DNA from 4 places in the Rhodococcus sp. NPDC059969 genome. Region 4 is predicted to be linked to each of the others. Evidence: riboswitches for the same ligand, from Rfam matches in the RefSeq annotation. Region 4 holds a riboswitch; each other region holds the start of a gene.
What was found. A riboswitch is a leader RNA that binds a small molecule or an ion and turns the genes downstream of it on or off. The one in region 4 is predicted to bind S-adenosylmethionine.

Region 1 (7,728 bases), on a different contig from region 4:
CCATGCAACTGATCGCCAACATCACCGTTCCGCTGTTCCTGATCCTGGTCGGTTGGGCCGTCATCTCCGAACTGCACAATCACTCGCTGTCCGATTTGATGACATCTGCTCCAGCCGGGCCGGAACTCAGCTTCCTCGCCGGAACCACCATCGTCGCAGGCGGTTTCATTGCCGGAGCTGTGATCACACCCGACATGACGCGTTTCAACCGCACGGCGGGCGATGTCGTGAAGCAGACGCTCGTCGGAATCACGTTGGGTGAATACGTGATCGGGCTGACCGGTGTTCTTCTTGCCCACGCCGTTCGCAGTTCCGACATCGCCACGATCATTCTCTCATCGGTCGGTTGGGTCGGCGTTCTCATCATCGTTCTCGGCACCTTCAAGATCAACGACTGGAACCTCTACAGTTCCGGCCTCGGCATCGTGAATTTCATCGACGTCGTGTTCGGTCGACGGATCAACCGCGCTATTGTCACAGCGGTTGTGGGCGTTACCGGTTCGATCCTTGCCGCTGCCGGAATCCTGAACTCGTTCACCGACTTCCTGATCCTGTTGGGCGTCGGATTCCCGCCGATCGCCGGGATCATGGTGGCGGAATACTTCATCGTCAAGACCTGGCGCAAGGATCTGGAGGAGAGCCGCGCCGCCGGTACCCTTCCGAGTTCGGCGCCCACCTGGGTACCGGCCACGTTGGTGATCTGGATCGTCTCGGCGCTGATCGGCCACTACAGCACCTTCGGACTGCCGTCGATCAACGCGGTGGCCTCGGCATTCGTTCTCTACGTCGTCGCGGGTCGACTCGGCCTGATTCGCGGAGTCGGACGCACCGCAACCGAAGCGCCGCAGGAACCTTCGGGCTCGTCCGCTCTCACTCACTAGAGACCATAAACTGTAGACAGGAGTTCACGATGCGAATCGGAATCGACGTCGGTGGTACAAACACCGACGCGGTCCTGATGGACGGGACCACCGTCATCGGGCATGTCAAACACTCGACCAGCAAAGACATCACCGGCGGAATCGGCGGAGCTCTGACGGCGCTGCAGCAGCAGTACTCGTTCTCTCCCAATGCTGTTCAAGCTGTGATGATCGGGACGACGCACTTTCTCAATGCTCTCATCGAGCAGCGCGGGCTTGCTCCCACTGCGGCTCTGCGATTGGGGCTTCCGGCGACTGCGGCTCTGCCCCCGATGGTGGGGTGGCCACGAGACCTGGTCTCCGCCTTGCAGGGAAGGCGCTACCTCGCTCACGGTGGGCACGAGTTCGACGGTCGTCGCATCTCACCGTTGGATCCCGACGAGATCCGCCGCCACGCCGCGGACATGGCTCGTAGCGGTACACGTTCGGTCGCAATATCTTCGGTGTTTTCTCCAGTCAATCTCGAATGCGAAGCGGTTGCCGCGGAGATCGTGCGCGAGGAACTCGGACCGGACGTCGCAATTTCGCTCTCGCACGAGATCGGGCGAGTGGGTCTACTCCAGCGTGAGAACGCGACCATCATCAACGCAGCACTGCGCGAGCTTGCCGATCACATCGTCGACGGTCTTGCCCGTTCGTTGGTCGAGCACGGCATCGTCGCACCGCTCTATCTGAGTCAGAACGACGGCACCTTGATGGACATCGAGTACGCAAGACGTTATCCGGTGGCAACTTTCGCGTCAGGACCGACCAACTCCATGCGCGGCGCCGCTGTGCTTTCCGGTCTGGCGAGCTGTGCGGTGATCGACATCGGAGGTACCACCACGGACGTCGGCGTACTGACCAATGGCTTTCCGCGGGAAGCAACCACCGAGGTGACGGTCGCCGGAGTACGGACCAACTTCCGCATGCCGGATGTCTTCTCGATCGGTATCGGTGGTGGTTCGTTGGTGGATGCGGACGGGCTCACGGTGGGGCCGGAATCGGTGGGGTACGAATTGGGCTCACGAGCACTCGTCTTCGGAGGAGACACGTTGACGGCTACAGATATCGCGGTCGCTGCGGGTTTGGCCGACGTCGGCGACCACAGTGCGGTGGCACACCTCGACCGCGGGTTGGTGTCGACGGCTCTCGAACGGATCTCGAGGAGAGTCGCCGACGCCGTGGAGCAAATGCGGACCACGTCGGACCCGTTACCGGTGGTGGCGGTAGGCGGGGGATCGGTATTGCTGGAACGCGAACTTCCCGGCCTTGGCGCAGTGATTCGCCCTGAGCGTTTCGACGTTGCCAATGCCATCGGCGCCGCGATCGCGCAGGTCAGTGGTGAAGTCGACCGTGTCGAAGCGGTGCGAGACGGGCACCGGCAGGTCTTTGCCGACGACGCTCGCCAGGAGGCGATCGACCGGGCAGTCGCCGCAGGCGCACGGCCCGAGTCGGTGCAGATCGTGGAGTTTGACGAGGTCCCGATTCCGTATCTGCCGGGCAACGCAACACGTATTCGAGTGAAGGCAGTCGGGGATCTGGCACTGCACAGTGGCGACTTGGCGCTGCACAGTGGTCTGGTCTCCACCGGTCAGGAGGGCTCACGATGAGTTGGACACTACGCACGGCGGACCTCGACGACCTCGCCAGGGGCGCTGCCTTGTTGGGCACCGGCGGCGGGGGAGATCCGTTCGTCGGCAAGATGTTGGTCACGCAGGCGCTCGGGGAAGCCGGTGAAATCACGATTCTCCATCCGGAGGAGCTCGACGACGACGCGTGGGTGATCCCCGTCGCGCAGATGGGTGCACCGACCGTTGTGGTCGAAAAGATGCCGCGCGGAACCGAACCCGAGCTGGCGCTGATCACGTTGGAGAAGCACACGGGTCGAACTGCAGATGCCACGATGCCGATGGAGTGCGGCGGGATCAATTCGATGATTCCGTTGCTGGTCGCCGCACGGCGCGGCCTGCCGGTTGTCGACGCCGACGGGATGGGACGAGCCTTTCCTCAGCTCGAGATGGAAACCTTCTCGGTGTACGGGATTTCGGCGAGTCCGCTCGCCATGGCGAACGAGCACGACGAGGTGGCGATCTTCGACACCGGAAGTGACAACAGCAGATTGGAAGGCCTCGCCCGCGGGGTGACGTCGAGGTTCGGTGGGATGGCGCACATCGCGCAGTATTCGATGACGGGTGCAGATGTGAAGCGGACGGCGATCCCACGGACTCTGTCGTTGGCCTTGACCATCGGCCGGTCCATCAGACTTTCACGTGAGCAGCGGGTGGACCCGGTGCAGGCGCTTGTCGACAGTCTCGCCGACACGCTCTACGGATACGGGCGAGTTCTCTTTCACGGCAAGGTGATCGATGTCGACCGGCGAACCGATGAGGGGTTCGCTCGGGGTTCGGTGCGGATCGCCGGCGTCGGAGACGAAGAGCTGGAAGTTCAGTTCCAGAACGAGAATCTGATCGCCGTGCAATCCGGAGTGATGGTGGCGATCGTGCCAGACCTTATCTGCATCGTCGAGGCCGATACCGCCGAACCCATCACCACCGAGGGCCTGCGGTACGGGCAGCGCGTTGCGGTCATCGGGATCGCGACCCCACCCATCATGAGAACCCCGGAGGCACTGGCGGTGTTCGGTCCGGCAAGTTTCGGACTCGATCGCCCGTTCCTGCCGGTGGAGACACTCGAGCAACCTGTACTGGCAGAATAGCGAGCCGTGAGCAGGCTGCACGCGGTCCGGGAGGCCGACCTCGACGCGATCGCAGCGGGGGCGGTGGTCTTGGGCTGCGGCGGGGGCGGCGATCCACGCCTGTTCGTGGAACTGTTGCGTCCACTGATGGCGTCTACTTCGGTGGAGGTCATCGCGCCGGACCAGTTACCGGACGGGGCGTTGGTGATGCCGGTGGGAATAGTCGGATCGGCCCTGGCTTTGGAGGAACAACTGCCCTCCGGACATGAGTTTGCGGACACCGCAGCAGCTTTGACGCGGTGGACCGGGAAAAGTCCGAGCGCAGTGATGACCTTCGAAGGCGGTGGACTCAACGCTCTCTCCGGCATTGCGGCGGCGTTGGCGTTGGGAATTCCAGTGGTCGACGCGGACCTGCTCGGTCGAGCGATGCCGCGGCTCGATCACTTCTCTCTCGCCGCAGCCGGGTTGGAATTGTGCCCGGTCACCCTCGCCCAGCCCGGCGGCCTCATTACCGTCGTCGACGGAGTAGATGTGCTGGGCGCCGAGGTAGCGGTGCGGTCGTTGATCGGGAGAACCAGCGGGTGGGGCGCTCTGGCCATCGCGTCGATCGATGCGCGGACTGTGCAGGAGGCGTGCGTTCCGGGAACTCTCTCCCGGGCACACGAACTCGGTCAGCACATCGGGACCCTCGGCAGTTGGCAGGAGATCGCCGAGGCCATCGGAGCACGGGTACGGGGGACAGGCCGAGTGCGTGCGGTGCGTCGTGGTCACCCGGACGCCGGCGATCGTCGGGGCAACGTGATTCTCGAACACGGTTCTGCGGTGATTCGAGTCGAATTCGAAAGTGAGTTCCTGACCGTCGCGCTGGACGGCGAGATGATCTCGACGTGCCCCGACATCGTGACGTTGCTCGACGTCCGGACCGGCGCCTTCGTCTCGTGCGAATCCGTGCACCAGGGGCAGGACGTGGCCGTGTTGGTTCTGCCCTGCCCTCAGTGGTGGGCTGAAGATGTAAGCAGATTGAAAGTTGTCGGCCCGCGTGCATTCGGGATCGACCACGACGCAGTGCTGATGGAGGCGCGATGAGCGCGAGTGTTTCGGCGTTGCTGAACAACCCGATTTTTGTCGGGTTGTATCGACTTGCCGGCAACGGTGATCCCGTCGTCACGACAGTGGGAGCACTCACCGGGGAATCGACACAGTCGGCCGAGGCCGTGTCGGGTGCGGCGAGTTCAGGATCAGTTCTGGTGATTCTCGATCTAATCGACATCGGAGAGTGGAGATTCGATGCTCTCCTTCGCAGAACGGCGGCGACCGGATGCCAGGTGGTCGCTGTGCACAGCACTGCGGCAGAGGATGCCAGTCTCACGTTGCTCGCCGATCGGCTCGGACTGGTGGTGCTCGGAGTATCCGACCCGTGGCAGTTCAGCGTGGATCTTCGTGATCTTCTCTCGAATTCGCGGGCGGTGATGGCCGACGCGGTACTGCGGGCGACACACGCGGGCCAGCGTGCCGGTGGAAGCGTCGAGAATCTTCTGTCGGTGTTACTGAACACCTTTCAGCGTTCGTTCATTCTCCTGGACTCGTCCGGACGTCCGCTGACCGGTGCTGACCTGTTGTCGGACGACGATCGAGCGGCCGCAGGTACGTTGTCGGGCCGCGGGGCGCCCACCACTGTCGAATTGGACTCCGGCGGGGTTCTGATCGCATGCCCGGTGATGTCCGGCGCAGCCCGAGAGCCCTGGCTGGCGGTGCTGCTCCCGGTGCGTCAGAGCGTCGAAGAGGCTTCTCTCTCAGTCGTTCTCGATGTGGCCTCGTTGGCTGTCGGTCACCGGCTGGCCGTTGCGCGTATGGTCGATGAGCGCGAAGCGCGTCGGCGTAGCGCGTTGCTGGGTGAACTCGTCGACACGTCCGCAGACGCCACACCCGGACTGCTCAGGCGCGCACTCGACGCCGGTTGGGCGCTGGACGGCTGGCACATCGGCATCAAAGTCCTGGCCATCGGCGAGGTTGACCTGGTGGCCAGGCGCACTGAGGTTGCAGACGCCCTCGCAGCGGAGGGAATCGACGCCAACGTTGTGGAACAGGCTGACGGCTGGGCAGCGTGGACGACTCTGCCAGGTGAGCCGCGACCGGAGGCGATCACCAGGATTGCCGAACGTATTCGCACAGCTCAAGCGCGGTTGGAGCCCACAATGGAGACGTGGGTGGGAGTGGGACGCGCGCACGATGGCCCTGCCGGTATCGGAGCGTCTCTGTCGGAGGCGGGGGATGCCGCTCGTCTCGCCGGTTCCCGGTCGCACACCGGCCGGTTCCTGCACGTGGACCGCCTCGGGCTGGCGCAGTTGCTGCTGGCGTGGACGCGAACCGACACGTTTCAGCCCGCCGCCGCGGCACTGCTCGCGCCGCTACGAGATTCGAGTGGAGAGTTGCTCGAGACTCTCTCGACGTACCTCGACGAAGAATCGTCTCTGGCTCACACCGCAACTCGAATGGGCTTGCACCGCAACACCGTATCGAGTCGGATCGATCGAATTCAGCGCCTTCTCTCGGTGGATCTGGCCGATCCGGAAACCAGGCTTGCACTCCACCTCGCCTGCCGAACGATCGCGCCGTGACGACGGGCTTCGCAGCTTCGTCTTGACAAGCACGGGAAGTTCCTGCCATCCTCGTTGCCAGGTCACGAGTACCAGTGTTCAGCCCCGGCTTGCTGGTCGGCAACCCTCCTCCGCGGTGGGGTGCTCCGGGTGACGACCCGGCTGCGTTCGAAAACGAATGCGGCAAGCGCGGACTCTTCCGGGGCCATCACCCGAACGAATGAGTCCTTGAACGTGAGGATTGTCTTCGATGACTGCTGTATTGAGTGCCGACACCTGCTGCACCGCTCCGATCGCCAAGGTTTCGGGTGCTGACCTGCAGGTTCCGCTGGTTCAGGGCGGCGAATGCTCCTACGCCAACTTCGACTACGCCGCGAGTGCGCCGGCATTGGCCCAGGTCACCGACCGTATCGCCGAGTTGTTGCCCACGTACGCCAGCGTCCACCGCGGTGCCGGCTACGCGTCCCGGATCTCCACCCTCACCTACGAGAACGCTCGTGAATCCGTTGCTCGTTTCGTGAACTGTGCCGACGATCAGGTTGTCGTCTTCACCCGAAACACCACCGATTCGCTGAACCTGCTGGCCCAGTGTGTCCCCGGCAGCACCGTTGTCCTCGACGTCGAGCATCACGCAAACCTGTTGCCGTGGAACGACGCTCGTATCGTCACCGCCGCAGACACCATCGAAGAGACCATCGAGCGTCTGATCGGTGAACTGTGCACCAAGCCTGCCGCACTGCTCGCAATCACCGGCGCCTCCAACGTGACCGGTGAGATCCTGCCGATTGCACGCTTGGCTGACATCGCTCACCGTTGCGGCGCACGTATCCTCGTCGACGCTGCTCAGTTGGCTCCCCACCGTCGCATCGACCTGCAGGAATGCGGCGTCGACTACGTAGCGTTCTCGGGCCACAAGCTGTACGCGCCCTTCGGCGCCGGCGTTCTCGTCGGCCGCCGTGACTGGCTCGACGAAGCTCAGCCGTACCTCGCCGGCGGCGGCGCCGTGCGTGAGGTGACCATCGGATCCACCGAGTGGGCTTGCGCGCCCGCACGCCACGAGGCCGGTTCGCCCAACGTGCTCGGTGCGGCAGCTATCGCGACCGCCTGCGAAACCCTGCACGCTCTGGACTTCGACGTCATCGCCGAGCATGAGAAGGCGCTCACCGCCCAGCTCACTGACGGCTTGTCCGCCATCGAAGGCGTCTCACTCGTACGGCTGTGGAACGACGCTCCTGACGCCGTCGGAATCGTCACCTTCACCGTCGACGGATTCGAAGCGGGCGAGATCGCCGCATTCCTCTCCGCCGAGCACGGCATCGGAGTTCGCGACGGTCGCTTCTGCGCACATCCAGTTCTCGCACGCCTCGGCCTCTCCGGCGGTGCAGTTCGCGCCAGCCTCGGCCTCGGTAGCAGCTCGGATGACGTCACGCGGTTGGTCGACGCCGTGAACATCCTGGTTTCGAATCAGCGTGATTGGAAGTACGCGAAGACGGCAGGTGCGTGGAACCCTGTGCCCGAGACCCGCCCCTTCCTC
Region 2 (7,728 bases), on a different contig from region 4:
GACTCGGCCGCTCCGGCGGTGGAGGCGAGGTGAACTGCGAAGGACGCCATGAACCGTTCCTTCTCCTCCTGCTTCGGTGTGAGCGCCTCACCGGACGGCAGGTACAGGCTCGCGACGGTCAGATCCGCGAAGTCGGCTTCGATGTATCGACCGGCTTCGAGAAATTCGTCGTCTCCGTGACCGATCCGCACCGCGTCGGGTTCGGTGCGTGAGAGCACCGCGACTCCGTTGCGTCCCTTCGCGGACGGCTCGGCCGAGACCAGGAACCATCCGTTGCCGAGCGCTGGCTCGAGGGTCTCACGAAGCTGATCGTCCGACGCACGCGTTTCCTGAAGGCAGATGAAATACGCCGACGTCTTCTCCAGCCAATCGAGCATGCCCTTGCGGGCCGCTGCTCGAACGCCGTTGACGTTCACGGACGTGATGGTGTGGGGAGCAAGAATGTGGGAGTCAGCAGTTTGTGGCACGGCAAGCACCGTAGCCGATTCCACCGACGCGGATCGGCGCCCAGGTCAGCGCACGGCCCTACGCTGCAGAATCACTGCAATCGCCAGCACGGCAAGACCCGCGACCGCCAGCAAAGACCCCACTGCCGCCGGCGCCGTGTACCCGTAACCGGCCGCGATCACGACGCCGCCGATCCACGCTCCGAAGGCGTTGGCGATGTTCAGCGCGGCGTGATTGAGAGACGCAGCCAGGGTCTGAGCGTCCTCGGCGACGTCCATCAGCCGTGTCTGCAGACCTGGAACCATCGAGGACCCCGCGAGGCCGATGAGGAAGACGAAGATCAGTGCCGTGTAGGGATTGCGCACAGCGATCACGAAGACCGCGAGGATCACCACGAGGGATCCCATCGACAAGAACAGGCCCTTCATCAGGGCACGATCCGCGAGGTATCCGCCGACGAAGTTACCGGCCACCATGCCCAGTCCGTAGAGCATGAGTGCCAGGGGAATGAACGAAGCGCCGAGCCCGGACACGTCGGTGAGCGTCGTACTGATGTAGGTGTAGACGGCAAACATGCCGCCGAACCCGACCATGCCCACGATCAGCGTCATCCACACCTGGACGCGGCCCAGCGCTCCGAGTTCGGTGATCGGATTCGTCACCGGCATGCCGTCCAAACGCGGAATCCAGACGAACAGCGAAGCAACGGTTGCCACCCCGATCACGGCGACCAAAGCGAAGGCGCTGCGCCAGCCGAGTGCCTGACCGATCCAGGCGGCGACCGGTACCCCGATCACGTTGGCCACGGAAAGACCCATCATGACCATCGCCACGGCCTTGGCGCGTTTTCCCGGTTCGGCCAGGTGAGCTGCGACCAACGCGGCGACTCCGAAGTACGCGCCGTGCGGCAATCCGGCGACGAAGCGAGCCATCATCAGCGTCGTGTACGAGGGAGCGAAAACCGAGGCGGCATTGCCGACGGTGAAGGCGACCATGAGCGCGATCAACAGTGTGCGGCGCGGTACCCGTGCGGTGAGAGCAGCGATCAGCGGAGCGCCGACGACAACCCCGAGCGCGTACGCGGAGATCACGTGACCTGCGATGGGTTCCGAGACGCCGAGCCCGGATGCCATTTCCGGGAGCAATCCCATGGCGACGAACTCGGTGGTGCCGATACCGAAACCGCCGAGGGCGAGAGCGAGCATCGCCGGACCTCTGGTGGAACGAACCCCGGGTGTCGAGGCGTCAGAACGGGAGAGGGTAGACGAAGTCACTGATCAATTGTGATCTCACACCTGGTTGAACTTCCAAGTGAGAGCGGGTGAGTTCACTCACGTGAGACCGCGAACACAAATGGGACGCCCGGTTTCCCGGACGTCCCATTCGAAAGGTGAAGCGGTGAATCTACTTCGCGGCCATGGCCTTCTGCAGGTTCACGTCGAGTGCGCCGAGGAACTCCTCGGTGGTCAGGTAGCCCTGATCGCCGCCGACCAGCATCGAGAGGTCCTTGGTCATCTGGCCGCTTTCGACGGTCTTGATGACAACGTCTTCGAGCGCCTGCGCGAAGCCGATGACCTCAGGGGTGCTGTCGAGCTTGCCACGGTGCTCGAGCCCACGGGTCCACGCGAAGATGGACGCGATCGGGTTGGTCGAGGTGGGCTTGCCCTGCTGGTGCTGACGGTAGTGACGCGTCACGGTGCCGTGAGCAGCCTCTGCCTCACAGGTCCGTCCGTCCGGCGTGAGCAGAACCGACGTCATGAGGCCGAGCGAGCCGAAGCCCTGGGCCACGGTGTCGGACTGGACGTCACCGTCGTAGTTCTTGCATGCCCAGACGTAGCCGCCCTCCCACTTGAGTGCGGAAGCGACCATGTCGTCGATGAGGCGGTGCTCGTAGGTCAGACCTGCGGCATCGAACTCAGCCTTGAACTCGGTCTCGTAGATGTGCTGGAAGATGTCCTTGAAGGCACCGTCGTACGCCTTGAGAATGGTGTTCTTGGTGGACAGGTACACCGGGTAGTTCTGCTGCAGACCATAGGTGAGCGACGCGCGAGCGAAGTCACGGATGGAATCGTTGAAGTTGTACTGCCCCTGAACGATGCCGCCGTTCTCGGGGAAGTTGACCAGTTCGTGCTCGATCGGTGCGCTGCCGTCCTCGGGCGTGTAGGTGATCATCACCTTGCCGGGGCCGGGGACCTTGAAGTCTGTGGCGCGGTACTGGTCGCCGAATGCGTGACGGCCGATGATGATCGGCTTGGTCCAGCCCGGAACGAGTCGCGGAACGTTGGAGATGATGATCGGTGCGCGGAAGATCGTGCCGCCGAGAATGTTGCGGATCGTTCCGTTCGGGGAACGCCACATCTTCTTGAGACCGAATTCCTCGACACGTGCCTCGTCCGGCGTGATCGTGGCGCATTTGACGCCGACGCCGTGCTTCTGGATCGCGTGCGCTGCGTCGATGGTGACCTGGTCGTCGGTCTCGTCGCGGTACTCGATACCGAGGTCGTAGTACTCGAGGTTCACATCGAGATACGGATGGATCAACTTGTCTTTGATGAACTGCCAGATAATGCGCGTCATCTCATCGCCGTCGAGTTCGACGACGGTGCCCTCAACCTTGATTTTGGACATGGGTGCTTCGCGTCCTCCTAGGAAGTTTCCCTGGTTACACGGTTGCGGTCACACTTTGTGAGTGGGTCCGCGAACGGTTCGATTATCAAACCTAGACGGTGTGGACTGATCTCGGGAGATGAGTCCCAAACAAGACAAGCGTACTGCTAACCCGTGAGGCCGCAACCGGCAGGTCCACTCACCGGTCTCTACTCACGAGTAACTTTTGCCTGCTAGTGGGCTACGTCGCTCTGCCGCGCGTGCGGTTGCGGCTCACATTTCGCCCCGTGTCAGGACTGCGCTCACTTCCCGGTAGAATCCGACTTGGTCATGAGTGCCAGCGTCAAGCCCCGGCTCGCTGGACGGCAACCCTCCAACCGCGGTGGGGTGCCCCGGGTGATGACCAGGTTTCCCGACGTGGATCTGCTCGCGCAGTTCCACCGCAATTCGGGTGACAAGCGCGGGTCCGACAGGGACGGACCCCAGACCGGGCCGAGCCCCACGGAGGTATTTCAGTATGTGTCGCACTTGTAGATAGACCCCAGCACGGGGCGGCGATCATTCGCCCCCGTCCGACATCTATCCGTCAGACCACTGGAGTGAACAAATCATGACCGACAACACAGCCGACGCCGCAGCAGCTTCGGATCCGACCGCGAACTGGTCGTTCGAGACCAAGCAGGTGCACGCCGGGCAGACAGCGGACACCGCCACCAATGCGCGCGCTCTGCCGATCTACCAGACCACCAGCTATGTCTTCGACAGCACCGATCACGCTGCCGCACTGTTCGGGCTGGCCGAGCCGGGCAACATCTACACGCGAATCATGAATCCGACGCAGGACGCCGTCGAACAGCGGATCGCCGCCCTCGAAGGCGGAGTCGCCGCACTCCTCCTGTCCTCGGGTCAGGCTGCCGAGACCATCGCGATCCTCAACATCGCCGAGGCCGGCGATCACATCGTCTCGAGCCCGTACCTGTACGGCGGCACGTACAACCTCCTGCATTACACACTTCGTAAGCTGGGCATCGAAGTCACGTTCGTCGAGGATCCCGACGATCTCGAGCAGTGGCGCGAAGCCGTTCGCCCGAACACGAAGGCGTTCTACGGCGAAACGATCGCCAATCCCAAGAACCACATCCTCGATCTACCTGGCATCTCGTCGCTGGCCCACGAGAACGGTCTTCCGTTGATCGTGGACAACACCGTGGCGACGCCGTACCTGCTCCGCCCACTCGAGCACGGCGCCGACATCGTCGTTCACTCCGCCACCAAATACCTTGGTGGACACGGCACCGCGATCGCCGGCGTCATCGTCGACGGTGGCACCTTCGACTGGACGCAGGGTCGCCACACCAACTTCACCACCCCGGATCCCAGCTACCACGGCGTCACCTTCGCGGACCTGGGTGCCCCGGCGTTTGCACTCAAGGCGCGCGTCCAACTGCTGCGCGATCTCGGCTCCGCCGTGGCACCGTTCAACGCGTTCCTCATCGCGCAGGGCATCGAGACCTTGAGCCTGCGCATCGAGCGCCACGTATCCAACGCACAGAAGGTCGCCGAGTTCCTCGACGGCCACGGCGAGGTGGCCTCCGTCTCCTACGCGGGACTCCCCTCCTCACCGTGGTTCGAACGTGGAAAGCAGCTGACGCCCAAGGGGACCGGCGCCATCGTCACCTTCGAGCTGCCCGGCGGGATCGATGCGGGCAAGAAGTTCGTCAACGCCCTGACGCTGCACAGCCACGTCGCCAACATCGGTGACGTTCGCTCACTCGTGATCCACCCCGCCTCGACGACGCACTCGCAGCTCACCCCCGAAGAGCAGCTCGCTTCGGGTGTCACGCCCGGGCTCGTCCGCCTCGCGGTCGGCATCGAAGGAATCGACGACATCCTCGCTGATCTCACCGTCGGCCTGGCTGCGGTGGCAAACTCGTGACCGTGAACGAATTGGAGCCCAGGATCGACCTCCTGCCCCCGGCCGACGGCCAGGTGGGGTTCGTCGACATCGGCGCCCTGGAACTCGAGAGCGGCGCGGTACTCCCCTCGGTTTCGCTCGCCGTTCAGCGGTGGGGTGAGCTGTCCCCGAACCGCGACAACGTCGTACTCGTCGAGCACGCACTGACCGGAGACTCACACGTCACCGGTCCGATCTCCGCAAATCAGCCCTCCCCCGGCTGGTGGAACGGGATGGTCGGCCCCGGCGAACCGATCGACACCGGCGAATGGTGCGTCATCGCAACAAATGTCCTCGGTGGCTGTCGCGGCACGACCGGTCCCAGTTCACTGGCCGACGACGGCAAGCCGTGGGGCAGCAGGTTCCCGGAGATATCCATCCGGGATCAGATCGCGGCGGAGAAGAAGCTCGTCGATCTCCTCGGGATCGACCAGTTGGCCTCTGTGGTCGGCGGATCCATGGGCGGCATGCGCACCCTCGAATGGGCAGTTACCTACCCGGACAGCATTCGCTCCGCGTTGGTTCTCGCAACCGGTTCACGGGCGACTGCAGATCAGATCGGCACCCAGACGACGCAGATCGCTGCCATCGTCTCCGATCCCGAGTGGCAAGGCGGTGACTATCACGGATCGGGCCGGGCACCTCGCGCCGGACTCGGCATCGCTCGCCGCATCGCGCACCTGACGTACCGCACCGAGTCCGAACTGGATGCGCGCTTCGAGAACTCCGCCCAGAACGACGAAAACCCGTGGAACGGTGGACGATACGCTGTGCAGAGTTACCTGGAACACCAGGCGGACAAGCTGGTCGACCGCTTCGACCCGAGTACGTACGTCCTCCTGACCGAAGCCATGAACCGGCACGACATCGGCCGAGGACGCGGCGGCGTTGCAGCGGCGTTGGCATCGATCACGGCACCGGTCGTCGTGGGCGGCGTGGATTCGGATCGGCTGTATCCCCTCCGTTTGCAGGAGGAGATCGCCGACGGAATTTCCACGTGCAGCGGCCTCGAGATTCTCAAGTCCAAGGACGGCCACGACGGATTCCTGACGGAGGCGGACGCCGTCGCCGGACTGCTTCGCCGAACGATGGAGTTCGCACGCACGGCTCGCTGATCCGGCACAGAGCCACATTTTCAGAATTCGTCAATGTCGGGAAAACCACAGCTGATCTGCGGGTTTTCCCGACATTTTCATTGGCGAACGTGAACCGGCGCGGCTAGCATCGGCGAACGTGAATCAGCCATGCTCGACGCGCCTGCAGGCTACGTACATTCCCGAGCACATGTCCTTCGCGTTCTGGGGTGACGCAGACCCGGCAGCGCGACTGTCGGCACTGGGGATGCCGACCGGGTCGCCGGGCGTGTGCAGGCTTGCGATCCCGGTCGACGAGTCGATCACAGCAACCGACGTCGAAGCGCAACTGCTCGACCTCACAGCCGCGATCGACGCCTTCCACAACCTCGATGCAGGTCGCGGCGACCTCGGACCGTCGTTGCTCGCGTGGAAGCGCGTCGTCGAGACCGGCGCACATGACATTCCGACCGCGGCGCATGCAGCGATCGACCGCGACGACACGAAGATCCGAAGCGCCCGGTCCACGGTGCGGTTGTTCACGGATGCGCGTACAGCCCTGGACAGCCTTCGCCGAGCAAAGATTCAGGCGACTCTGCGCCCGTATCAAATGCAGGGAGTTGCCTGGCTGACGGCGCTGTCGGGTTCGGGCGGTGGGATCTTGGCCGACGAGATGGGTTTGGGTAAGACACTGCAAGCGATTTCGATGATCGCGATCCGCGCCGACGACGGCCCGCATCTGGTTGTGTGTCCCACCTCGGTGATCGGAAACTGGCGCCGCGAGATCGAGCGATTCGCTCCGCATCTGCCACTACATGTTCATCACGGGACTGCTCGCGCACTTCCCACGCGTATCCCCGCCGGCACCACTGTTCTGACCAGCTACAGCGTCTTGCGTTCCGACACGGCCCAATTGACCCCGATCCACTGGAGTTCGGTGATCTTCGACGAGGCGCAGCAGATCAAGAACCCGTCTTCCCTCGCTGCGAAAGCGGCAATGCGGTTGTCGGCCGACGTCAAGGTGGCGATGACCGGCACGCCGGTGGAGAACCGTCTCGAAGAATTGTGGTCACTCTTTCGGGTCGCCAATCCCGAAGTCCTCGGAACTCGCGCGCGTTTTCGTCAACGCTTCGCCGTCCCGATCGAATCCGGTCGATCCGCCACTGCGGCGACCAGGCTTGCCGCGGTCATCGATCCTTTCATTCTGCGCAGAACCAAAGACACAGTGGCCAAGGATCTTCCGCCCAAGCAGTTCTCCACCATCTCGTGCACTCTGACATCGGAACAGGCGCGGATCTATCGGTCGGCAGTTGCCGATGCTTTCGACACCGGATTGGGCACGGGAATTGCCCGACGCGGTAACATCCTTGCGCTGCTGACCACCCTCAAACAGGTATGCAATCACCCCGCACAGGTGACCGGCGATACGGACGACCTTGACGGAAGATCCGGAAAGCTCGACCGCGCAACGGAAATGATCGCCGAGATCGTCGACGACGGCGATCGCGCGCTGATCTTCACGCAGTACCGGACAATGGGCGAGATGCTCTCCCGGCACCTGGGATCCGAATTGGGAATCGGTGCCGTGCCTTTCCTTCACGGTGGCCTCAACACCGACAAGCGCGACGGGATGGTCGACGCGTTTCA
Region 3 (7,728 bases), on a different contig from region 4:
GTCGTTTTGCCGACTCCCAATGTAGTCGCCCACCGCAATTGTCGGGTGGATGACTGCCCGCTTCCGAATTGCCCGCCAGTGGAACTGGCCCAGATCAGGAAGCGCGCCGGGGCCGATCGGAGCGGCCGCGTCTGCGTGGATCTTCCGACCAGTCACGCGACGGTGCGCGTCGGCCCGGGGCTGGAGCCCGGCGCCTGTCAGGTTGCGGCGCGCGTCGTTCCGGTCTGCGTTGCCCAGTTGGAGCAGGTTGGGCGCGGCGAGCGGGCGGCCTACGTCGATCAGGCTGTGGTTTCTTGGCAATGCCGAACCGAGGCTTGCCGAAGACCAGCGGGATCCAGCCGCGACCGCTGCTCTCGGACGAGGCGACCGCCTCCGGTTCACGGAAGGCTGCATGAGCGATCAGCCCGAACATCAGCAGGGTGGTGATCATCGACGTTCCGCCCGCCGAGATGAGCGGCAATTGCAGACCGGTCACCGGAATCAGGCCAACCACGTAAGCGATGTTGATGAACGCCTGGACGACGATCAACGTCGTTGCCGTAGCCGTCATGACTTTGAGGAACGGATCGGTGGACCGCTTGGCGATCCGCAATCCTACGATCAGTACCGCCGCAAAGAGAGCTACGACAATCAGGGCGCCGACCAAACCCAACTCTTCACCGATCACGGCAAAAATGAAGTCGTTGTGTGCCTGCGGGAGGTAGCTCCATTTGGCGTCGGACTGTCCTAGACCGCGACCGAAAATGCCGCCGTTGGCCAATGCGTACTTGGCCTGAGTGCTCTGGAAGTTCAACCCCTGCGGGTCGAGGTCGGGATTCAGGAATGCCTTGATGCGATCCGATCGGTAACCAGCAGTAAGCCCGAGCACGAGAAACGCGACGGCAGAACCGAGTGTGAGGCTGATGAACGTCTTCATCCGGAACAGTCCGAACCACAGCACCGACATGAAGATGATGCCGATCGTGATGGTGGTTCCGAGGTCCTTCTCCAACACCACCAGGACCAGAACGAGCAGCGTCGTACCGCCGATCACCGGCAATGCGCGGTTGACATCCATCCGTGCGTTCATGAACGACGCAACTGTCGCAGCCGACCAGATCGCCAGAGCAAGTTTGGCCAGCTCCGAAGGCTGGAAGGAAATGCCCGCGATCACGAACCAGCTGCGAGCACCCATCTGTTCGGAACCGATACCTGGAATCAGCACCAGGACAAGCAGAACAAGACACAGGATCAGCAGCCACGGCGAAGCTCTGCGCATCGTTTCGGTCGGTAAGCGCACGACCGCCACGAACATCACGAGACCGATCGCTGCGAACATGCACTGCGGCCAGAATCTGGCGTACGACGTCCCGGACAGAACGTAGGACTCGACGCCCGAAGACGAGAGCACCATCAGTAGTCCGAACGCGACGATCAGCACGACCAGACCGACGATCATGTGAAAATCGAACAGTGGCCGATTCGTCCACATCGCCGTTCGAGCGCGAAAGGGCGTCGATGTGCGGTCACGTTTGTCCGACGATCCGCGGGGTGAGTTAACTGGCTCTCCACTCCCGCGACCGTTGGGCTTGTCTTCGCTGCGACCGGTCACCACACAAGTATCGTCCCACGACTCCTAACCCATGGGTAACACAAGTCCCACGAGTCACACGGGCTCTGCCTCCGAAGGACCGAGGAGACCCACAAAATGCCAGTTCACGTCTTTCTCCGACGGCTGTCTGCCACCGCTCCCGCCAACGAGAGCATCAACATGACGACGCAGACGGCCAGCGCGATTCCGAGCGCACGTCCGTATCCGTCGGTCGACGACCCGAGGACACCGAGATACAACCCCGATACCGCTGCCAGAGAGATGGTCGCCGACAACCGCTGCGAGAGTTGAAGGAAGCCCGCTGCAACTCCGTTCGCGCCCGCCGGCGCGTATTCGAGAGTCAACACCCGATTGGGTGCGTCGACGAAGCCACTGGCAACTCCCGACAACACGGCCAGGACTACCAGCACCGGGATCAGACACTCCCGAGGAATCAGATTGACCGCCGCGATGTAGCCGAGGATGACAAGAATCTCCCCGACTATCGCAACAACGACCGCACCTCGGCCGAACCTGGCAACCAACCGCCACCCGAAGGCCGACGTCAGTGCCATCGCGAGCGAACTGCCGGTCATGATCAACGCCGCACTCAGCGGCGCGAAGCCCAAACCTTCGATCAGATAGAGGCTGAGTACCGCGTTGACGGCGAGGATGGATCCGAACCAGAAAAGCGCAACCGTCGTACCGAGTCGAAATCCCCGAGAGGCGATCAACGACGGAAGTAGCACGGGCGTACCTCCGCGGACGGCATACCGACGTTCCCAGAACCAGAAGGCGACAGCAGCGCCGAAAGCACCGATCAGGAAAGCCGCGGCCACCGTGACACTCGTTCGGGTCACGATGGGCCACAACAGGAGCCCGGTCGTAGCCGCCAGCAGGCACAACCCCACCGGATCTATCGACGCGCCGGATCGGGTGGTTCGATCACGGCGCAGAAAGCGAAACGCCAGAAGCAGCGTGACCACGGCAAACGGCACGTTGAGGATCAGGAGCAGCCGCCACCCGAAGTCAGGATCGGAATACTTCAGCAGAACACCACCGAGGATCGGTCCGGAAACGCCGGCCAGACCACCCGCGGTGCTGTACGCGCCCAGCGCCTTCGCCCGTGCCTTTCCGGACACCCGGTCGGTGATGATGCCGAGCACTTGCGAACTGATGGTGCCTGCACCGATCCCCTGTCCCAGCCGAGCCAAAACGATCATCGACGGGTCCGACGCACACGCTCCGAGGATTCCCATCACCGCGAAAATGCTGAGCCCGACCAAGAACAAGCGTCGACGCCCGACGACGTCACCGAGTCGGCCCGCCGGCACCAGGGCCAAGCCGAAAGTCAGCGAATAGCTCGCGAGGATCCACTGCACCTCGGAGGTCGACGCGCCCAGCGACGCCCGGATGGACGGGACCCCGATTCCGAGCACCGCTGAATCGAGAAGGGTGGTGAAACCCGCCGCTACGCAGACGACGATCTCCCAGCGCACGGCCGAATCGAGCTTGGTGGATTCGGCCGCCGCTGTGACTGTGTGGGACAGGACCCGTTACCCCGCAGCTTCGTGAGAAGCCCGACGCGTGAGCGCCGGTCGCAGCCCAAGGTGCTCCCGCAGCGTCGACGTGGAGTACTCGGTGCGGTACGCCCCACGCTCCTGCAGTTCCGGGATCAACCAGTCGACGATCTCGTCGAGTCCGGTCGGCACCAGGTACGGCGAGATGTTGAAGCCGTCCGAGGCTCCGTTGCGCACCCAATGCACCAACTGGTCGGCGACCTGCCCGGGAGTGCCCGCAAAACCCGAACGCTGCGAGGTTTCGATGGCGACCTGACGCAGGGACAGATTCTTTGCCTCCGCGAGAGCGCGCCATTCACGCGCAATTGCAATGGGGTCGTTACCGTCCCGCGCTGAACCGCGCGTCTCCGAGACCGGGCGAGCAACCGGATCTTCTTCGGGGAGTGGACCGTCCGGGTCTCGATCGGAAAGATCCTTACCCCACACCAGACCGACGAGAGAGAGTGCGGTTTGGCCGGTGAACTGACCTTCGAGGACCCACCGAGCCTTCTCCTCCACCTCGGACTCGTTCTCCGCCAACACGATCTGCGTGCTCGGCAAGATCTTGACGTCGTCTTCGGGTCGCCCGGCTTTACTCAACCGAGCCCGAATGTCCTCGGCGAAGTCGAGAGCGCCGTCGAAATGTGTCCCGTGTCGCGAGAAGATGACGTCGGCATGCGTCGCCGCGAAATCGCGTCCACTCGGCGAATCACCCGCTTGGAAGATGACCGGATGCCCCTGGCGGCTTCGGGGAAGCGTCGGCGTCACGGAGATGTCGAACTGCGAAGTCTGCCTGTGCACCTCGCCGACGGCTCCCGGATTCGACCAGTTCTCGGACGTCCGAGAGACCGAGATCGCGTCGTCGGTCCACGAATCCCACAGTGCCCGCGCAGTTTCGATGAACTGCCCGGCACGCTCGTAGCGTAGGGCGTGGTCGAGGAAACCACCGCGACGGAAGTTTTCTCCCGTCCACGCGTTGTCGGTGGTCACCGCATTCCAGCCGGCTCGTCCGTCGGAAAGTAGATCGAGGCCGGAGAGCCGACGTGCAAGGTCGGCCGGTTCGTTGTACGTGGTGTTCTGCGTCGCGACCAACCCGATCTTGTCGGTGATACCGGCGAGTGCGGCCAACTGCGCTATTGCATCCGGGCGGCCGGCGATATCCAGATCGAGAATCTTGCCGTTCTGTTCACGAAGCCGCAGGCCCTCGCCGAGGAAGAATGCGTCGAACAGACCTCGCTCGGCGGTGAGTACCAATCGCCGAAAAGTCTCGAAGTCGATCTGGGATCCACTGGCGGAATCGGACCAGATGGTGGTGTGGTTGACCCCTTGGAAGAAGACGCCGAAGTGAACGTGAGCGTCGGGTCGAGGCACGGCGGAGCGTGATGCAGTCATAGCCGAAATATCCTTAGCACGAAGTCAAGTCAGGAAGAGTGGGCGAATCGATTTGCGGGCCGCTGCAGCCCGAGGTTGCCCCTCAGCGTCGAGCCCGGAACGGGGCGCCGCGTCAACCCGGCCTTGGACAACCCCGGAAGCACGAACTTGGCCAGCACAGGGAGGTCCTCGTCGATCACGAGAGCGTGGAAATGAACACCGTCGAGGTGCCCGGCCAACTCTTTCAGAACTGCGGCCGCCTCCCCCGGATCTGCAGCCAGGAGCAGTCGACCACTGTCGACGGCTTTCCCGTGCGAGTTCAGCTCAGTCAGCCGCTGCGCCGCAGACAGATTCGGCGTATCGAAAGCCACATCGACCTCGGCGACCACCAATGACGCGCCCTCATCGCGCGCCTTGGCAGCCGACTGTGCGATGGCCTCCACCGAATCACCGGACACGAGAACAACATCCGCCTGGTGTGGTTCGATGGCGCCGTAGCGGCCGAAGACCACCAACTGGCCTTGCGGCGGCCGCGGAACGATGGCCGGCCCCTTCACCGAGAACGTGTCGCCCTCGAAATTGACGTAATGCAAACGATCACGCTCGAGGAACCGTCCACTGAGATAGTCACGGACGACGGCGTCGTCCTCCCACGAGTCCCAGAGATCAGTCACGACGGTGACCGAATCCCGCTGCTCCTGCTGACGCGCCGACTCCGTTGCCACCGGAGCTCTCCCCCACGCCCTCGCCGCAGCGTCGTCCTCGACCGGAACGGCAAGCCAGCCGCCGCGCCCGCGGGAGGAGTAGTCGAGCGTCGCCAATTGCGAAGAGGTATGGAATGGTTCGGCGTACGTGGTCCCGACGACGGGGACCAGCCCGATCGTGCTGGTCGTCGCCGCCACGTACGCCGCCCTCGAGACAGCGTCGATACGACCGACTACGTCACCGCTCGGAGGAAGGATGGAATCGTCGAACGTCGCGAACGTGAAGCCCGCATTCTCGGCAGCCGAGACGCGATCGCGCACGGTCTTACCCGTGAGCAGCTGGTCCGGGCGGTGCGAGCTTCGGCGCCAGGCAGCGGGGTGAGTACCCTCGCCGTCCAATTCGATACCCACGGCAAAAACAGTCATGCGTCCTCCATCGGTCCTGGCGGTAGCACCCACACTGCGGTTAGGTAGCGGGTTGCTGCGGCATCATCGAGCCAGGTCTCTCAGCCACTCTGGATGGTGGATGCAATCTATGTCGACCACGACAGGCAAGTCAAATTCGATCATTCGAATTACCTTGACTAGCAACATATTTCAAAAGAATCACGATGATCGAAAGGGTTGCGTGTTCACGCTATCGAGCTGGGCACGACAAAACCCCGCCCGACTCACGTCGGACGGGGCTCTCGGGTTGCGCGTATGGCTACTCAGCGCCCATCCATGCCTGGTCGAACAACATGATGCCCGTTGCGGTCGGAACCACACCGTGCACGTTCTTCTGCCAAGCCCAGAAAGAGGCCAATCCACCGACCGGAGCCGACGGAACCGTTTCGTTCCACAAGGTCTGGATCTTGCTGATCACGGCCAGCGCCGACGCGTTGTCCTTCGTCTGCTGCAGATCAGCGATCAACTGATCCATAGCGGGGTTGGCGTAACCCGCGGTGTTCGCCATCGAGGTGCTGTTGGTCGTGGAGAACAATCCGAGATCGAGAATCGACTCGTACATTCCGATACCCGCGTGCGCGAGGTCGAAATCGTGCTTGACGTAGACGTTCTGCACGATGTCGCCGGCGTTGTTGGCCAAGATCAAGTTCACCTCGAACCCGACGGCCTGCAACAGTGACTGCACGGCGAGGCCGATCGCATGGTCCTTCGGCTCACTGAGAACGACGTAGTCAAGAGTGCCGTCGAATCCGTCTGCCTTTGCCTGATTCAGAAGTTCCTTCGCCTTTTCGGGGTCGTAGGCAATACCCGGGGTGTCTACATGCCATTGGGACGTCGGTCCGAACAACTCCGAGCCCGGCAGTCCCTCACCGTTTTCCACTCGCTGATCGATCAACGTGGTGTCCAGCGCGTAGCCGATAGCCTGTCGAACGCGAACATCCGAGCCCGGTCGGCCTTCACGGTTGTTGACGATCTCGGCGCTTCCGGCATTGAGCACGTCGATGTAGCCGGGGTAACCAGCGGACTTGGCAGAATTGATCGCCGACGTCAGGCCACGAATGTAAGCGACGTCGAGCTGTCCGCTGTTCAATGATTCGAGATTGGCCTGCGGACCGTTGAGTGCAACCATCCGCAACTTGTCCAGCTTGGGAGCGCCGCCGTAGTAGGAAGGGTTGGCCTTGAAGATTCGCTCGACGCTCGGTGTGAAGACATCTTCGGTGAAGGGTCCGGCTCCAACCGCAGTGAACTTGTCACCTTGCTGCGAGCTGGGAGCGACGATCATTCCGTGGCCGAGGGCCAGCATCGACGGAAAACGCATCCAGGGCGTAGTCAGAGTGAAGACCACGGTAGTGGCATCCGAAGCTTTCATCGAGGCGACCGATGCCAGCCACAGTTCTGCGCCGTTGCCCTTGCCTGCGTTGTACCGATCAATACTCGCGATCACCGCGTTGGCATCGAGCGCAGTGCCGTCACTGAACTTCACACCGTCGCGAAGTTTCAGCGTCCAGGTGGCTCCGTCGTCAGCTGTCTCGAGCGATTCAGCCAACTTGGGCTCGAACTCGCCGCTCGCAGTGTCGTAACTCATCAGGACGTCGTACACAGCAGCGAAGGCTTCACCGCCGGAACCGCCGCGTGCGGCAGTCTTGGTCGGGTCGAGAGTGGGAACGAGCACCTGCACGCCGTAGGTCATCGTCCCGCCGGCGACAGCGCTCCCCGGATCGGACTGCTCGTTGACCATGCCGGTCACAATGTCTCCCGACGCGGTCGTCGTGTCGGTACCGCTGTCGTCATTGCTGCTCGCGCAGCCCACCAACAGGACACCGGCACCGAGCAGCGCCACGGCGACACGGCCGACTTTCCCGATACGCCGAGATCTCGAGTTCGACACGGAGATTCCACCTCACTTCCAGTAGACGCGGCCAGGAATCGGCCGCAACCCGCTAATAGTGAAGTTCTCGGCGGAGTGACGCACAGCACGTTCCCGGTGACCGGACATTCACCGAGACGGATAGATCCAGGCACTCGAGTCGGAAACGCCCGCTGTTACCGAGGCGGGTCAGGCCCCCACCCCAATGGT
Region 4 (7,728 bases):
GTCACTGTTGGTCGGTTGACTAGTGTCGACGATCAGTAGGTGCCGCACCGGCGCCTACGCGTCGGCAAGCGGAAGCGAGAGACCGATGAGCGTTCGGAATGCCGAGTACCCGCGTCCGAAGCATTTTCTGGTGCACCTCAGTGACACACATCTGGTAGCACAGGGGGAGTTGTACGACGCCGTGGATGCGTCGACGAGGTTGCGGGAAGTGCTCCGCGGGATAGTGGCCTCGGGCGCACGCCCCGACGCACTCCTCTTCACCGGCGACCTGACCGACGAGGGGCACCCCGACGCGTACGCGCAATTGAAAGCCATCGTGGAACCCGTGGCGGCCGAGATCGATGCACAGGTCATCTGGGCTATGGGTAACCACGACGACCGCCCCACCTTCAGATCGTTGCTGTTGGGCGAGGACGCAGCAGATCATCCCGTCGACAACGTCTACGATCTCGACGGACTGCGGGTGATCACCCTGGACTCGTCGGTTCCGGGTCATCACTACGGTGAGATCACGGATCGTCAATTGGACTGGCTACGAGCAGAGTTGGCGGTCCCCGCGCCCGACGGAACGATACTGGCGCTGCATCACCCCCCGGTTCCGTGTATTCAGGATCTTGCAGTCTTGGTGGAGTTGCGCGATCAGCCCCGGCTGGCAGACGTCCTGCGAGGCAGTGATGTTCGGGCGATTCTTGCCGGGCACCTTCACTATTCGACGACGGCGACGTTCGCCGGGATTCCCGTGTCCGTGGCGTCGTCGACGTGTTACACCCAGGACCTGAACGTGGAAGTCGGTGGGCAGCGTGGTCGAGACGGGGCTCAGGGGTGCAACCTGGTGCACGTCTACGACGAGACGATTGTTCATTCGGTCGTTCCTCTCGGCGCTCACGTGACGGTCGGTGAGCCCGTCGACGCGGCCGAGGGAGTCCGGAGGCTCGGCGCCGCCGGCATTCGAATCCTCGAGAGCGAAAAGGCGAGGCGCTCGATCGTCTGAGGTGGCAGGCGGTTTCCGGCGGGCCGGCACGGTTCGGGTTGATTGTCGGGCGGTCGCGTACTCACTACCGTCGAGGTAGGTGCAGAGCTCCAGCAACAAGGACCGGCTAGCTGGACGGCAACCCTTCATGCCGATGGGGTGCCCCGGAATCACACCTGGCGACACGCGCGGTGCGTGTCGCAAGCGGCAGTCGCCACGAGAACCGTCAGTCGGGTGCTGACGGTTTCTGCGGTCGGCACTGTGCGCTCCCGAGTAGTTCTCGAACAGGAGTATGCGCCGATGACCTCCACCCCTTCTTCTCATCTTGCTCCGCTGCATCTCGCCGTAGCGCTGGACGGTGCCGGTTGGCACCCTGCAGCCTGGCGCGAGCCACACTCGCGCCCGAGTGAGCTGTTCAGCGCGTCGTACTGGACTGACGTGGTGACGACCGCCGAGCGTGGTCTGCTCGATTTCGTCACCATCGAGGACAGTCTCTCGGTTCCGGCGGACCCACTCGCGCCCGTCGACGACGCCGTTGATCGGGTACGCGCGCGGCTCGACGCACATCTCGTGGCGGCCCGACTGGCACCCGTCACGAGCAACATCGGTTTGATCCCGACCATCACCACCATTCACACCGAGCCGTTCCACGTGTCCAAAGCCGTTGCCACGCTGGACTACACCTCGCGCGGTCGCGCCGGATGGCAGGTGAAGGTGTCGGCTTCGGAGTCCGAGGCGGCCCAGTTCGGGCGACGCGATATCCCAGCGCTCACCGATGCCGAGCGTCAGTCGATCGTTTCAGGTGTCCTCCCGGACTTCGTACGTGACCTGTTCGACGAAGCTGCGGAGGCCGCTGACGTCATCCGGCGACTCTGGGACAGCTGGGAGGACGACGCCGAGATCCGCGACGTGGAGCAGCGCCGATTCATCGACCGAGACAAGTTGCACTACATCGACTTCGAGGGCAAGTATTTGTCGGTCCGTGGACCGTCGGTGACTCCGCGCCCGCCGCAGGGGCATCCCGTCGTCACAGCACTGGCGCATCAGCGCGTGGCGTACGAACTGGCAGCGCGCACGGCTGACCTGGTGTTCGTGACGCCATTCGACGACGAGCAGGTCACGGCAATCCTGGGTGAGGTGCGAGCAGCCGAAGAGCACGTGCAGCGCACCGGTGAACCGCTTCGGGTCTTCACCGACATCGTCGTCTTCTTCGATACGCCGGAAGAAACCGGAAAGCAACGGCTCGCTCGACTCGACGCGCAGGTTGGTACCGAATACCGTTCGGACGCGCTGACCTTCACCGGTACCGCGGCCGAGTTGGCAGATCTTCTGCTCCGGTGGCAACAGTTGGGAATCGACGGATTCCGGTTGCGACCGGGCGTCGTCGTAGACGACCTCGACGCGATCGCAGGTGAGCTGGTACCGGAATTGCAGCGACGCAGCGTATTCCGCACCGAATACCCACAGACGAATCTTCGCGGACTGCTTGGTCTGCCCATCAACATTCCCAACCGCTACGCCGCCGGCACTCCGGCCGCCTGACAGACGAGGAATACACTTTCATGAGTTCTCAGCAGCGTAAGCAGGTCATCCTGGGTGCCTACCTCGGCGGCGTCAACCATCACACTGCGTGGTGGGATCCGCAGGCGGGCAGTCAGATCGAGTTCGAATCCTTCGAGCACACCGCTCGAACAGCCGAGCGTGGGAAGTTTGACTTCTTCTTCCTCGCCGAAGGTCTTGCTCTTCGTGAACGTGCAGGACAGATATTCGATCAGGACATCATCGGTAGGCCGGACACCTTCACCGTGCTTGCATCGTTGGCAGCAGTGACCGAACACCTCGGTTTGGCAGGCACCATCAACGCCACGTTCAACGAGCCTTACGAGCTGGCAAGACAATTCGCGACGCTCGATCAATTGTCCGGAGGACGTGCCGCCTGGAACGTCGTCACCACGTTCGACGCATTCACCGGCCAGAACTTTCGCCGCGGCGGATACCTGGATCGTGCGCAACGATACGAGCGTGCGGAGGAGACGGTAGCGCTGGTGCGTCAACTGTGGGATTCGTGGCGCAGCGACGACATCGTTGCTGACAAGGCATCAGGACGCTTTCTCTCGCGACCGGATGCCGGTGAATTCGCCTTCCACGGATCACATTTCGATGTGAACGGCCGATTCACGGTGCCGCGTAGCCCGCAAGGGCGCCCGGTTATTCTGCAGGCCGGGGTGTCGCCGCAGGGGCGCGATTTTGCTGCCGGCAATGCCGACGCGATCTTCTCACCGTATGGTCAATTGCCCGAGGCGGCCGACTTCTATCGTGACATCAAGGCTCGTGCCGTCGCGGCCGGACGCGACCCGGGTGACATCAAGATTTTGCCGTCGGCGAGTTTTGTTCTCGGCACGTCCGAGGCGGACGCGATCGAGAAGTACCGCGATATTCGCGACCAGCAGGTCACCGGCCAGACCGCTTTGGTTCTGCTCGAACAGATCTGGAATCTCGATCTGTCGAAGTACGACCCCGAAGGGCCACTACCCGATATCGCCCCGGATCCTGAGGCTCCGCCGATCATCCAGGGGCGCGCCTTCATTCACCAGGATCGTTTCGCGACCGTCGCAAAACTGCGCGCGGTAGCCGAGAGCAAGAAGTTGAATCTGCGCGAAGTGGTGATCGATCAGTTCGAGCGTGGACCGATCGTGGGTACACCGCAGCAAGTTGCGGAGAAGATCGATTCGTTTGTCAGCAACGACGGTTCGGATGGGTTCATCCTCGGGTCGCACCTTGTGCCGACCGGCCTCGACGAGTTCGTCGACGACGTGGTGCCACTGCTGCAGGATCGAGGTGTTCTCCGCAGTGACTACGAAGGAACGACGTTGCGTGACAATCTCGGACTGCCCATCCCGGTGCAGAGGGAGCATGTGACAGCACGCTGATCGACCGAAGTGGCGAGGGCCCAGCCGAAATCGGCTGGGCTCTCGCTTCGTCTAGGCTTCCCAGGGAGCGGGGATGGGGTAGTAGCTCTCCAGGAACTCCGTGATCTTGCGTGTGCGAAGTTCCAGATCGATCTCCGGAGCGCTGCCGTCGTTGAGGCAGAAGAAGTCCATGGATCGCTTGGCGAGCAGTGAGTCCATGTCGCGCAAACCGGCCTTGACCGTCGTGTCGACGTATTTGACGGCGGCGGACTTCTGCACCACCGACCGCCCACTCATGAGCGTGTAGTAGTGGTAGAGCGAATTGGTCACCGAGATATTGGAACTCGCGCGGAAGGTGCTTGCTGCAGTTGCCGCGAAGTCTTCGGCGAACTCGCGTTCCATCTCGGCCATCACGCTCTTGCGCAGTGGCGTCGCTGCGTGCTCGAGATGCCTGGTGGTCATCAGACCGAAGCGGTCCTGCAGCAGTCGGCGGTTGACGCGGGCAGCATTCTCGAAGCCGCTGCGGTCGTTGTCGTTGTGTCCCAAGCCGATTCTGGTATCGGCCTCGATGAACATGCTGATGCCACCGGGGGAGAAGAACATGTCCGGACCGACCGGGCGGCCGAAGAACATGTCGTCGTTGGAGTAGAGGAAGTGTTCTGCCAGACCCGGAATATGGTGCAGCTGGCATTCGACAGCTTGAGAGTTGTGTGTGGGCAACACACTTGGATCGGCGAAGAACTTTTCGCTGGGCATGAACGTGACTCGCGGATCGTCGGCAAGCCAGTCCGGACGATCGGAATCGGTCGCGACGAAGATCCGTCGGATCCACGGCGCGTACATGTGGATGGACCGTAGCGCGTACTTGAGCTCGTCGATCTGACGGAAACGCGCCTCTGATTCGTCCCCCTCGCCGACGATGTAGTTCTGCATCCGCTTGGCGCGCTGAGCCTGAAACTCCTTGGAGGAGCCGTCGACCCAGGAAAAGACAAGATCGATATCGAAGCTGATATCGGAGGCATGATCGGCGAACATGTTTTCGATGGTCGGCCAGATCCGGCCGAATCGCTCGACGGTTCCTCGGACAGCTTCTTCGGGGAGGACGGTTCGTCGAGTCAGTGAGTTCTCGACGGGTAGGACGATTTCTTCGTCGGAAATCGACCACAATTCGATTTGAACGCCGATGTTCGCGCCGTAGTTCATACCGCTTGCGACGTGAACCCTTGGACGGAACAAGCGGAAGATTCGTGACTTGTTGGTCTTGGACAGGGCACCGTCCGCGACAAGGAGCGCTGGACTCTTCTTCGCGTCGACGGTTTTGGAGTAGAAGGGTGCGTTGGCGCATCCCTCGACAAGTGCCTGCCGCAGGTTCTTTCGTTCGGTCCAGCTGACCGCGATGACCGGGCGCTCGTCGTTTCCGCGGACGAGTAGATACTCGATTCCTGCGGCGTCGAGGATGTCGCGGATGAAGAGGAGATCTTCGACCATCGCTTCGAGCGGCGTGGTGGTCGTGATCGCAAGGGCAAAACGATTCTTGAATCGGACGGTCTCGGGTAGCTCACCCATCCGCGCACGTGACGCGGCCGACGCCGGTTCCACGGGATTGGGGCTGTCCTGCTCCGGGGGTACGAAGTAGATGTCGTGCGGAGCGGGAGATTCTGTAATGGGATGCCTTCCGATTCTGATCCAGCTGTGTATCTGTCGCCCCCGACGCTGCGAGAGCGTGGTGGCGACGAGCTCAGTCTATGCCGTCGGCGCCGAAAGTCGGACATGAGTGACGGGATGGGTAGCGCGGGGCGAGTCGGGTACCCCGAGGACCGAAGCGAGAGTGAAGGAGGAAAACCGATGCGTGTGAAAGCGATGGTCGGAACAGGCGCGATGGCGGTTGCGCTGGCCGCCGGCCCAGTTGCGACAGCGTCTGCGGAGCGGACCGAGGCAGCGGGGTCGGAGGGTTCACCGGAGATGCTGACCTGCGAGGTGGTCTTCGATGCACTCGAGGACATGAGCCCGGAATGGACGGAAGAGGGGATCGATCAGGTCGAAGACTGGTGTGAGGCGATCACCGGCGAAGAAGACTGACCGTCAGCCGCGCGAGATCACTCGTCGCGACAGTCGCCACCGCCCGTCTTCGAGTTCGAACTCATCGGCGTAGCTCCCGACGCCGCTGAGCTTGGGCGAGGTGGGCGTGTCGACGTAGAACGTCCACACCGCATCCGCGCGGGCTGTAGTTTCCGAGGTCACGTCCACGGCGATCGCCGTGGTGACGTGGCGTGTGAATGTGCCCGGACCTTGAATGCCGGCGGCCCGGCGCTCGACTACTCCAGCGGCAATTTCTTCACGGCCACGTCGTACCTGTGCGGGGATACCGCGATCGGGATTGGCCGGCATGTTCCATTCGGCCTTGCGGGTGAACTGCTCGACGTAGTCCTCGACAGAGCCGGTGTCAGCCAGATGGGCGATCCGAGCGAGCGTTGAACGAATCTGTTCGGCAGGGCTCTCGGGCTGCATGCTGTCCTCCGTTGTCGTGGGTGCGGCAGATCGCACGCTACAGCTCATGACGACAACGACGACGGCCTTGTCCCAGTGAGCGGCAATATTCTCCGGCGAGGGAGCGGCGAACTTTGAGATCACCTCGAGTTCAACCGTATTCGAGCCCGCAGCGTAAATGATTGAGTGTTCACAGTAGGCAGCGCCATGACGACTGCCGCGCCCGTAGGCTTGACCGACTCACAGGAGATCGCCATGTCCGTCACCGAACTCGAACGTGTCACCCAGACCCCGGAGCAGATCTACGCTGCTGGCGGAATCACCGTCCACAAGGTAGGCGAGCTGATCGGCGCCCGCATCGACGGTGTGCACCTCTCCGGGGACTTGTCCGAAGAGACCGCCTATGCGATCAACTATGCGCTGGCAGCGCACAAGGTTGTGTTCTTCCGTGGGCAGCAGCATCTCGACGACACGTCGCAGTACGAATTCGCCGGAACCCTCGGCACCCAGACCGCCCCGCATCCGACGGTGAAGTCCAGGGGCGACAAGCTGTTGGTGCTCGACCGTGCCGCCAACAGTTGGCACACGGACGTGACGTTTGTCGACCGCATCCCGAAAGCCTCGATTCTGCGAGCGACGACCATTCCCGAGTACGGCGGAGCGACGACGTGGGCGTCGACTACCGCTGCGTACGACCAACTGCCGGCTTCGCTCAAGGTCTTGGTCGAGAATTTGCGGGCCGTTCACACCAATGCCTACGACTATGCCGAGGTTGTCGATCAGGCGAACCCGGTAGACGCGCAGCGCCAGGCCTACTACGCCGAATTCACCCGTGAGATCTACGAGACCGAACACCCGGTGGTGCGTATCCATCCGGCGACGGGGGAGAAGACCCTCCTGCTCGGTCACTTCTTCAAGGAGTTCGTCGGGCTCAAGCCGTCGGAGTCGGTCGCTCTTTACCAGATCCTGCAGGCACGAATCATCAAGTTGGAAAACACTGTTCGATGGAACTGGTCGGCCGGCGACCTGGCGATCTGGGACAACCAGGCGACTCAGCATTACGGTATCGCCGACTACGGGACTCAGGCCCGCAGTGTGCACCGTGTGACATTGGCCGGCGACGTCCCCGTCGACGTCCACGGCGAGCAGAGTCGAATCCTCCAGGGTGACGCCGCGGAGTATTCGGTCATCGCGGACATCGATCGGCTTCCCGGCTTCGCCGCGAACTGATCAGTCGTGCTGCGGGTGATCCGGCGGGAACATCTGTCCCCATGAGTGACTGCACGCTCGGCACGTCCATTCCGGGGTGTCCGGTCCCACGACGCAGCCCGTTCCGGCGAGCCACGGTAGGTGATCAAACGG

Region 1: another riboswitch for S-adenosylmethionine. It lies ahead of ACFWAD_RS17700 (aminotransferase class V-fold PLP-dependent enzyme); the one in region 4 lies ahead of ACFWAD_RS27170 (LLM class flavin-dependent oxidoreductase).
Region 2: another riboswitch for S-adenosylmethionine. It lies ahead of ACFWAD_RS15445 (bifunctional o-acetylhomoserine/o-acetylserine sulfhydrylase); the one in region 4 lies ahead of ACFWAD_RS27170 (LLM class flavin-dependent oxidoreductase).
Region 3: another riboswitch for S-adenosylmethionine. It lies ahead of ACFWAD_RS09045 (LLM class flavin-dependent oxidoreductase); the one in region 4 lies ahead of ACFWAD_RS27170 (LLM class flavin-dependent oxidoreductase).

Annotation. Positions count from the first base shown of each region.
Region 1 covers NZ_JBHWUF010000006.1:21,543-29,270, forward strand. Annotated here, with positions in the region: gene ACFWAD_RS17675 (purine-cytosine permease family protein) at 1-881, shown strand, start outside; gene ACFWAD_RS17680 (hydantoinase/oxoprolinase N-terminal domain-containing protein) at 911-2,512, shown strand; gene ACFWAD_RS17685 (DUF917 domain-containing protein) at 2,509-3,618, shown strand; gene ACFWAD_RS17690 (DUF917 domain-containing protein) at 3,625-4,683, shown strand; gene ACFWAD_RS17695 (PucR family transcriptional regulator) at 4,680-6,215, shown strand; SAM riboswitch class IV at 6,276-6,390, shown strand; gene ACFWAD_RS17700 (aminotransferase class V-fold PLP-dependent enzyme) at 6,445-7,728, shown strand, end outside.
Region 2 covers NZ_JBHWUF010000004.1:348,462-356,189, forward strand. Annotated here, with positions in the region: gene ACFWAD_RS15430 (exodeoxyribonuclease III) at 1-476, opposite strand, end outside; gene ACFWAD_RS15435 (MFS transporter) at 513-1,721, opposite strand; gene ACFWAD_RS15440 (NADP-dependent isocitrate dehydrogenase) at 1,852-3,075, opposite strand; SAM riboswitch class IV at 3,381-3,521, shown strand; gene ACFWAD_RS15445 (bifunctional o-acetylhomoserine/o-acetylserine sulfhydrylase) at 3,665-4,990, shown strand; gene ACFWAD_RS15450 (homoserine O-acetyltransferase) at 4,987-6,123, shown strand; gene ACFWAD_RS15455 (DEAD/DEAH box helicase) at 6,242-7,728, shown strand, end outside.
Region 3 covers NZ_JBHWUF010000002.1:15,859-23,586, reverse strand. Annotated here, with positions in the region: gene ftsW (putative lipid II flippase FtsW) at 95-1,471, opposite strand; gene ACFWAD_RS09055 (MFS transporter) at 1,696-3,069, opposite strand; gene ACFWAD_RS09050 (NtaA/DmoA family FMN-dependent monooxygenase) at 3,127-4,521, opposite strand; gene ACFWAD_RS09045 (LLM class flavin-dependent oxidoreductase) at 4,551-5,630, opposite strand; SAM riboswitch class I at 5,635-5,730, opposite strand; gene ACFWAD_RS09040 (ABC transporter substrate-binding protein) at 5,911-7,539, opposite strand.
Region 4 covers NZ_JBHWUF010000013.1:137,113-144,840, reverse strand. Annotated here, with positions in the region: gene ACFWAD_RS27175 (phosphodiesterase) at 86-991, shown strand; SAM riboswitch class IV at 1,070-1,183, shown strand; gene ACFWAD_RS27170 (LLM class flavin-dependent oxidoreductase) at 1,166-2,512, shown strand; gene ACFWAD_RS27165 (NtaA/DmoA family FMN-dependent monooxygenase) at 2,533-3,900, shown strand; gene ACFWAD_RS27160 (stealth family protein) at 3,952-5,445, opposite strand; gene ACFWAD_RS27155 (hypothetical protein) at 5,725-5,958, shown strand; gene ACFWAD_RS27150 (nuclear transport factor 2 family protein) at 5,962-6,510, opposite strand; gene ACFWAD_RS27145 (TauD/TfdA dioxygenase family protein) at 6,622-7,596, shown strand; gene ACFWAD_RS27140 (hypothetical protein) at 7,597-7,728, opposite strand, start outside.